One region of the Delftia sp. DLF01 genome, then DNA from elsewhere that is predicted to be linked to it. Evidence: predicted binding sites of a transcription regulator. Region 1 holds the regulator's gene; the other holds the start of a gene.
The links. Region 1 encodes FNR, which switches genes on or off when oxygen is low (the NO sensors DNR and NnrR bind a similar motif). Its sites were predicted from a motif close to TTGATNNNNATCAA; they were not measured.

Region 1 (3,401 bases):
GCCTGCTCCATGGGCTCGAACAGCACGGCGCCCTGGCACATGATGGCCATGATGACGGCGCGGCGCACCAGGTCGTCACGCGACAGCGCCAGGCCCCGCACCACGGGCAGGTGGCTGGCGTCGATGGCGTCGTAGTACTCCTCCAGCGTCTTGGCGTTCTGGCTGTAGCTGGCGCCCACCTTGCCGATGGCCGACACGCCCAGCGCAATCAGGTCGCAGTCGGGCTGGGTGCTGTAGCCCTGGAAGTTGCGGTGCAGCCGGCCCTGGCGCTTGGCCACGGCCAGCGAGTCCTCGGGCAGGGCGAAGTGGTCCATGCCCACATAGACATAGCCACCGTCCATGAACGCGGCGATGGAACGCGACAGCATGGCCAGCTTGTCGGCCCCCTGGGGCAGATCCTCGGCCGCAATGCGCCGCTGCGGCTTGAAGCGCTCGGGCAGGTGGGCATAGGCATAGAGCGCGATGCGGTCGGGCCGCAGCGCGTTGACCTGGGCCAGCGTGCGCTCGAAGGATTCGGGCGTCTGCTTGGGCAGGCCGTAGATCAAGTCCACGTTGATGGAGGCGAAGCCCAGCTGCCGCGCGGCCGCCACCAGCTCGAACACCTGCCCTGCCGGCTGCACGCGGTGCACGGCGATCTGCACCTGCTCGTCGAAGTCCTGCACGCCGAAGCTCAGGCGGTTGAAGCCCAGCTCCTTGAGCACGGCCAGGCGCTCGACGCTGACGGTGCGCGGATCGACCTCGATGGAGTACTCGCCACCCGGCTCCAGCTTGAAATGCTCGCGCAACAGGCCCATCAGCGTGCGCAGCTCGTCGTCGGAGAAGAAGGTGGGCGTGCCGCCGCCCAGGTGCAGCTGGCTGACGGTCTGGCCCTTGCCGCAATGGGCCGTGTGCAAGGCCATCTCGCGCGCCAGGTAGTCCAGGTAGACGGCGGCGCGATCGTGGTGGCGCGTCACGATCTTGTTGCAGGCGCAGTAGTAGCAAAGCGACTCGCAAAAGGGCACGTGCACATACAGCGACAAAGGCGTGGCACGCGCTGCGGTACTCGATTTGCGTTGTTGCAGCGCCAGGATATAGTCCTCTGCACCAAAGGCCTCGACAAAGCGGTCGGCGGTAGGGAACGAGGTGTATCGGGGCCCCGGTACGTCAAAGCGACGCAGCAGCTCTGGGGTGACAGCGGTCATGGGTTTTTTCCTCTAATACCTCGACTGTGCCGCAGCACATCGGTCATGTCCTTGACTCATATCAAGAGTTGTTTGAGGGACTGCTGCGACAATTTGATCCAACTCATCGCAATCCACGAGGTCACCGCCGGCACGCTGTGTGCCGCTGATGTTTATCACTCCATGAACCTTCAGACCATCAAAGCCTCCTGCTCCAACTGCAACCTGCGCGAACTGTGCATGCCCATGGGCCTGGATGCCGAGCAGATGCAGCGCATCGACGACATCGTGGCCACGCGCCGCAAGGTCAAGCGCGGAGGCTTGCTGTTTCGCAACGGCGAGACATTCACCTCGCTGTACGCCATCCGCACCGGCTTCTTCAAGACCTGCGTGGCCACCGAGGACGGACGCGACCAGGTCACGGGCTTTCAGATGGCCGGCGAGATCATCGGCCTGGACGGCATCGTCAACGACCACCACACCTGCGATGCCGTCGCGCTGGAAGACGCCGAAGTCTGCGTCATGCCCTTCGACAAGCTGGAAGACCTGTCGCGCGAGGTCACGGCCCTGCAAAACCATGTGCACAAGGTCATGAGCCGCGAGATCGTGCGCGAGCACGGCGTGATGCTGCTGCTGGGCAGCATGCGCGCCGAGGAGCGCCTGGCCGCCTTCGTGCTCAACCTGGTGCAGCGCCTGCATGCGCGGGGCTTTTCCAAGTCCGAACTGGTGCTGCGCATGACGCGCGAGGAAATCGGCAGCTACCTGGGCCTGAAGCTGGAGACGGTGAGCCGCACCTTCTCCAAGTTCGCGGACGACAACATCATCGAGGTGCGCCAGCGCCATCTGCGCATCCTGGACACGGAGGCGCTCAAGCGCATCGTCAACAGCCAGCAGTGCCAGTGAGGCTGCAAGGGCGGCAAGCATTCATCCGCCAATGAACAAGGCCCGCGACAGCGGGCCTTGTTCATTGCGGCGGGCTCTCGCTCAGTCCCGCCCCAGCCCCTGCATGGCCAGGTCCGGGTCGGGCTCGGAGGCCACGCCGTCATTGAGATCGCGGGCCGAGCGACCCAGCATGGTGGTCATCAGGCTGGAGAGCATGGTCACGCCCCAGAAGGCGAAGAAGGCCAGCGTGTAGATGCCCTGGCGCGACCAGCCCAGGTCGCCGAGCCAATGCAGCTCCAGCGGGTCCACAAAGGCAAAAACCAGCATCTCCATCACGGCGGCTGCCAGAAAGGCAGGCCAGGCAATCCACATCCAGCGTTGGGCCAACATCAGCGATCTCCTTGTGCTGTCGAGGGGTCGCCTTCATTGTGCGCCGCGCCAACGCATGGCGCCAAGCCCCGTAGCGCCCTGCACGCCTGTAGGAAACCCTCACCCGTCGCGCATGCCGGAGATGCGATCCGCCATGCAAAAGGCCGCGACTGCGGCCTCTTGCAGGGGTGCACGGCGATCAGCGGTCCGTGGGGTGATCATGCGCGGGCGTGGCCGCATGGTTGCGGCCGGTGACGGCGGGCGCCATGCTCTTGGGCACTTCGCGCACGCCATCGGCACGCTCGTTGATCGTGATGCCGTTGCGGTAGTAGTCGGGGTCGATCACGGGATCGGCGCCGTTGATGGCGATGATGGCCGTGATCACGGCAGCGACCACCACGGCCGCCGGGCCGGCCACCACCAGCCAGACATGGCCGAACTTCCACCAGGGCTTGCCGGCGTCGGGGTGCGAGGGAGCCTGCGCGGGCGCGGACACTGCGGGACTGGAAGACATGGGAAACCTCTTTCTTTCAGGCGGCAGGCGCGGACCGTGCCGCGCCTGCCAGGAACATCACCGGGGCACCAGGAAGACGGCCTTTTCGGACGCGCGTCCCGCGCCTGAATGCACGGCATCGATATCGAAGAATACGGTGTGCGAGCCCGGCTCGGCCGAACCGTAGGGAATCTGCAGGCGCGCCGCAATGCCGCGCGTCTCGGCCGGGCCGACCTCGACTTCCTGCTCGGACGCCAGCTCCAGCCCATCGAGGCCGTGGGCGCTGATGCGGTAGCGCTGGGCCTGCTCGGTGGCATTCATGATCTGCAGGCGGTAGACATTCTCCAGCTTGCCGCCCGCCACGATGCGCGACAGCGAGGCGCGGTCGCGGATCACGTCCACCTTGACCGACTGGCGCAGCGCCAGGCTCACGATCATGGCCACGCTCAAGCCGATCAGCACGGCCGAGTAGATCAGCACGCGCGGACGGAAGATGC
Region 2 (3,401 bases), 1.0 Mb from region 1:
CCGGTCGGCGGCCAGTTCCAGCAGCGCGGCGCGCGCGTCCTTCCAGGGGTAGCGCAGCATGGGGTAGGCCTTGGCGTTGCGGGCGAACACCTGCGTGGGTGCCAGGCCGCCGCGCGCATACGCCCGGTCGCCACGGCCGGGCAGGGCGGGCTGGCGCGGGCCGTCCACGTGGTAGGTGACTTCCAGGTAGTAGGCCAGGGGCAGGTCCAGCACATCGAGCCAGATCACGGGCTCGTCGCCGTCGTGGCCATGCTCGTGCCACAGGCCCGTGGGCGTGAGGATCAGGTCGCCGCGCTCCATGGGGCATTTCTCGCCGTCGACCAGGCTCCATGCGCCCTGGCCTTCCACCACCATGCGCACGGCATTGGGCGTGTGGCGGTGCGAGGGCGCCCACTCGCCGGGCAGCAGCAGCTGCATGCCCAGGTAGATGGAGGAGCTGGCCTGCATCTTCTCCAGCCCATGGCCGGGGTTGGCCAGCACCAGCACGCGGCGCTCGGCTTTTTCGATGGGCGTCAGCTCGCCGGCCTGCATCAACAGCGGGCGGATGGCCTGGTAGGGCCAGGCAATGGGCTGGGTGCGCGGGCGCGGCGTGTGCGGCGGCATCACGTTGCGCAGGCTGGGCCATAGCGGCACCAGGTTGTTGCGCGTGAGTTCGTCGCGGTAGTCCTGGGGCAGGTCTTCCAGGCGGCCAAGTTCTTGCATGGCGGTCTCCTTGTGTTCAGTCTTCGGCGAGGCAGGTTTCGGCCTTCCAGCCGTACAGCCATTCCATGGCGTCGTAGAAACGCTGGGGCGTGCGGCCCTTCCAGAGGTCGTTGCGCACCAGGCGCTCCACACCGCTGGCGTGGAAGATGCGGCCCATCTCGCGCGCGGACAGCACCACGCGCGCCGTGCGGGCGATGCGCGAGCGCTCGTACAGCCGCAGCGCCTGCGGCCAGTCGTTGCCGCAGCGCTTGAGCGCCTGGCCCAGCGTCACCGCGTCTTCCAGCGCCATGCAGGCGCCCTGGGCGATGTACTGCAGGGTAGGGTGGGCCGCATCGCCCAGCAGCGTGGCGCGGCCGAAGCTCCACTGGCCAATGGGCTCGCGGTCGGCCGTGGCCCAGCGCTTCCAGCTTTTGGGCAGGTCTATGAGCTGGCGCGCGCGCGGGCAGCAGTCGCTGTAGTAGCTTTGCACCTCTTGGCGGCTGCCTTCGCGCACGCCCCATTCCTCCTGCTCGCGGCTGTGGAAGGTGACGACCACGTTGTACTGCTCGCAGCCGCGCAGCGGGTAGTGCACCAGGTGGTAGTTGGGGCCGACCCAGATGCTGGCCGCGTTCCAGCGCAGGTCTTCGGGGAAGTCGTTCTTCTCCACCACGGCGCGGTACACCACATGGCCGGAGACACGCGCCGCATCGCCCACGTACTGCTGGCGTACCACGGACTTCACGCCATCGGCGCCGATCAGGGCCTGGCCCACATGGACCTGGCCGTGCTGGTCGCGCACGGTGACGGTGTCACCCTCCTGCTGCACGGCTTCGATGCGGGCGCCCGTCAGCGTCTCGATTTGACCGTGGGCGCGCGCGCCTTCGAGCAGCGAGGTGTGGATGTCGGCGCGGTGGATCACCGCATACGGGTTGCCGAAGCGGGCGCGAAACGCCTCGCCCGTGGGAATGCGGCCGACCAGTCGTTCATCGAGCGCGTCGTGCATCACCATCTCGTCGGTATAGACGGCGCGGCCCCGGGCCAGCTCGCCAATGCCCAGCGCGTCGAAGGCCGCGAATGCGTTGGGCCCCAGCTGTATGCCAGCGCCGATCTCGCCCAGCTGCGGCGCCTGCTCCAGCACCTTGACGGCGAATCCCTGGCGCGCCAGGGCCAGCGCGGCCGCCACGCCGCCAATGCCGCCGCCTGCCACAAGAACGGGCAGCGCCCGGGAAGAAATGCTGGTGCTCATGGATGTCCTGTGCTTCGTGGTGCGTGTCGCCAGCCTGCAGGTCAGCTGCGTCGCGACTAATTAAACAGTATGCTGACGATAAGTGTAGTGTTGATTTGCATCAGCCCAGCCTGGGGTTTCCCTGGATGCAGGCAAAACGGTGATGGATAGCGTGTTCAGTTGAATCACCTGTCTGCCAGCCAAGGCCAACGGAGGGCGCGGTTCATGCGAACATCTGCGCTTGCCCGCAGGGACCCGGAAAAGAGCGCAATGGCCATGGACTACCAACCCGCAGAACTAGAAAACTACCCCGGCTACCACATCCGCCGCCTGCAGCAGATCGCGGTAGCCGTCTTCATGGAGGAGACCCAGGAATTCGGCGTGACCCCCGTGCAGTACGCGGCGCTGTCGGCCGTGCTGCGCCAGCCCGGCGTGGACCAGCGCACGCTGGCGCGGATGATCGGCTTCGATACCTCGACCATTGGCAGCGTCATCGACCGGCTGGAGGCGCGCGGCCTCATGGTGCGCAACACCAGCCCGGCCGACCGGCGCGTGCGCCTGCTGTCCGTCACCGCAGAAGGCGCCGCGCTGCTGGCCGCTGCCGAGCCCTCGGTGCTGCGGGCCCAGCAGCGCATGCTGGAGCCGCTGCCGCAGGAGCAGCGGGGCCTGTTCATGGACATGATGGCCGTCCTGGTGCGGCAAAACGACGAGCTGGCGCGTGCGCCCAGCACGCTGGCCGCGCGCCGCGCCGCTGCCGACTGAGGCGGCTTTGACCCATGGACTGGGACCACCTGAGATTCTTTGGCGAGCTGGCGCGCAGCGGCAGCATGGCCGCCGCCGCGCGGCAACTGGGCGTGGAGCACACCACGGTGTCGCGCCGCATCCAGGCCCTGGAAAAGCAGCTGGGGGCCGTACTCTTCGAGCGCGAAGCGGGCCAATGGCGGCCCACGGAGGCCGGCCGACAGCTGCTGGGCGTGGCAGACGCCATGCAGCGCGCCGCCGCCGGGCTGGAGCGCATGCCGCTGACGGCGGAATCCACCAGCCAGGGTCCGTCGGGCCTGGTGCGCGTGGGCGCCACCGAGGGCTTCGGCACCCAGCTGCTGGCCCCGCAGCTGGCCGCGCTGACGCAGCGCCATCCGCTGCTGAGCATCGACCTGCTGGCCCTGCCGCGCCTGCTGCACCTGTCGCGGCGCGAGGCCGACATCGTCATCTCGCTGGAGCGTCCCACGCGCGGCTCGGCCGTGGTCACCAAGCTCACGGACTACCGGCTCTTCCTCTACGGCCAGCGCGAATACCTTGCGCGCCGCCCGCTGGTGGCGCGCACCGAGGACCTGCGCCACCACAGCTTCATCCACTATGTGGACGACCTGCTGTTCACGCGCGAGCTGCAGCTGCTGTCCACCCTGTTCCAGCCCGAGCGCTTTGCCTTTCGCAGCACCAGCATCACCGCCCAGTACGAGGCCGTGCGCGCCGGCGCCGGCCTGGCCGTGCTGCC

Region 2: a site for FNR is predicted at 2,018-2,031, ahead of IB269_RS15560 (3-hydroxybenzoate 6-monooxygenase). Genes of this name have one in related genera too.

The regions. Positions count from the first base shown of each region.
Region 1 covers NZ_JACVAZ010000003.1:1,081,055-1,084,455, forward strand. Annotated here, with positions in the region: gene hemN (oxygen-independent coproporphyrinogen III oxidase) at 1-1,181, opposite strand, end outside; gene fnr (fumarate/nitrate reduction transcriptional regulator Fnr) at 1,344-2,063, shown strand; gene IB269_RS20205 (hypothetical protein) at 2,145-2,432, opposite strand; gene IB269_RS20210 (FixH family protein) at 2,611-2,925, opposite strand; gene ccoG (cytochrome c oxidase accessory protein CcoG) at 2,983-3,401, opposite strand, start outside.
Region 2 covers NZ_JACVAZ010000003.1:72,685-76,085, reverse strand. Annotated here, with positions in the region: gene IB269_RS15565 (cupin domain-containing protein) at 1-702, opposite strand, end outside; gene IB269_RS15560 (3-hydroxybenzoate 6-monooxygenase) at 719-1,927, opposite strand; gene IB269_RS15555 (MarR family winged helix-turn-helix transcriptional regulator) at 2,132-2,668, shown strand; gene IB269_RS15550 (LysR family transcriptional regulator) at 2,683-3,401, shown strand, end outside.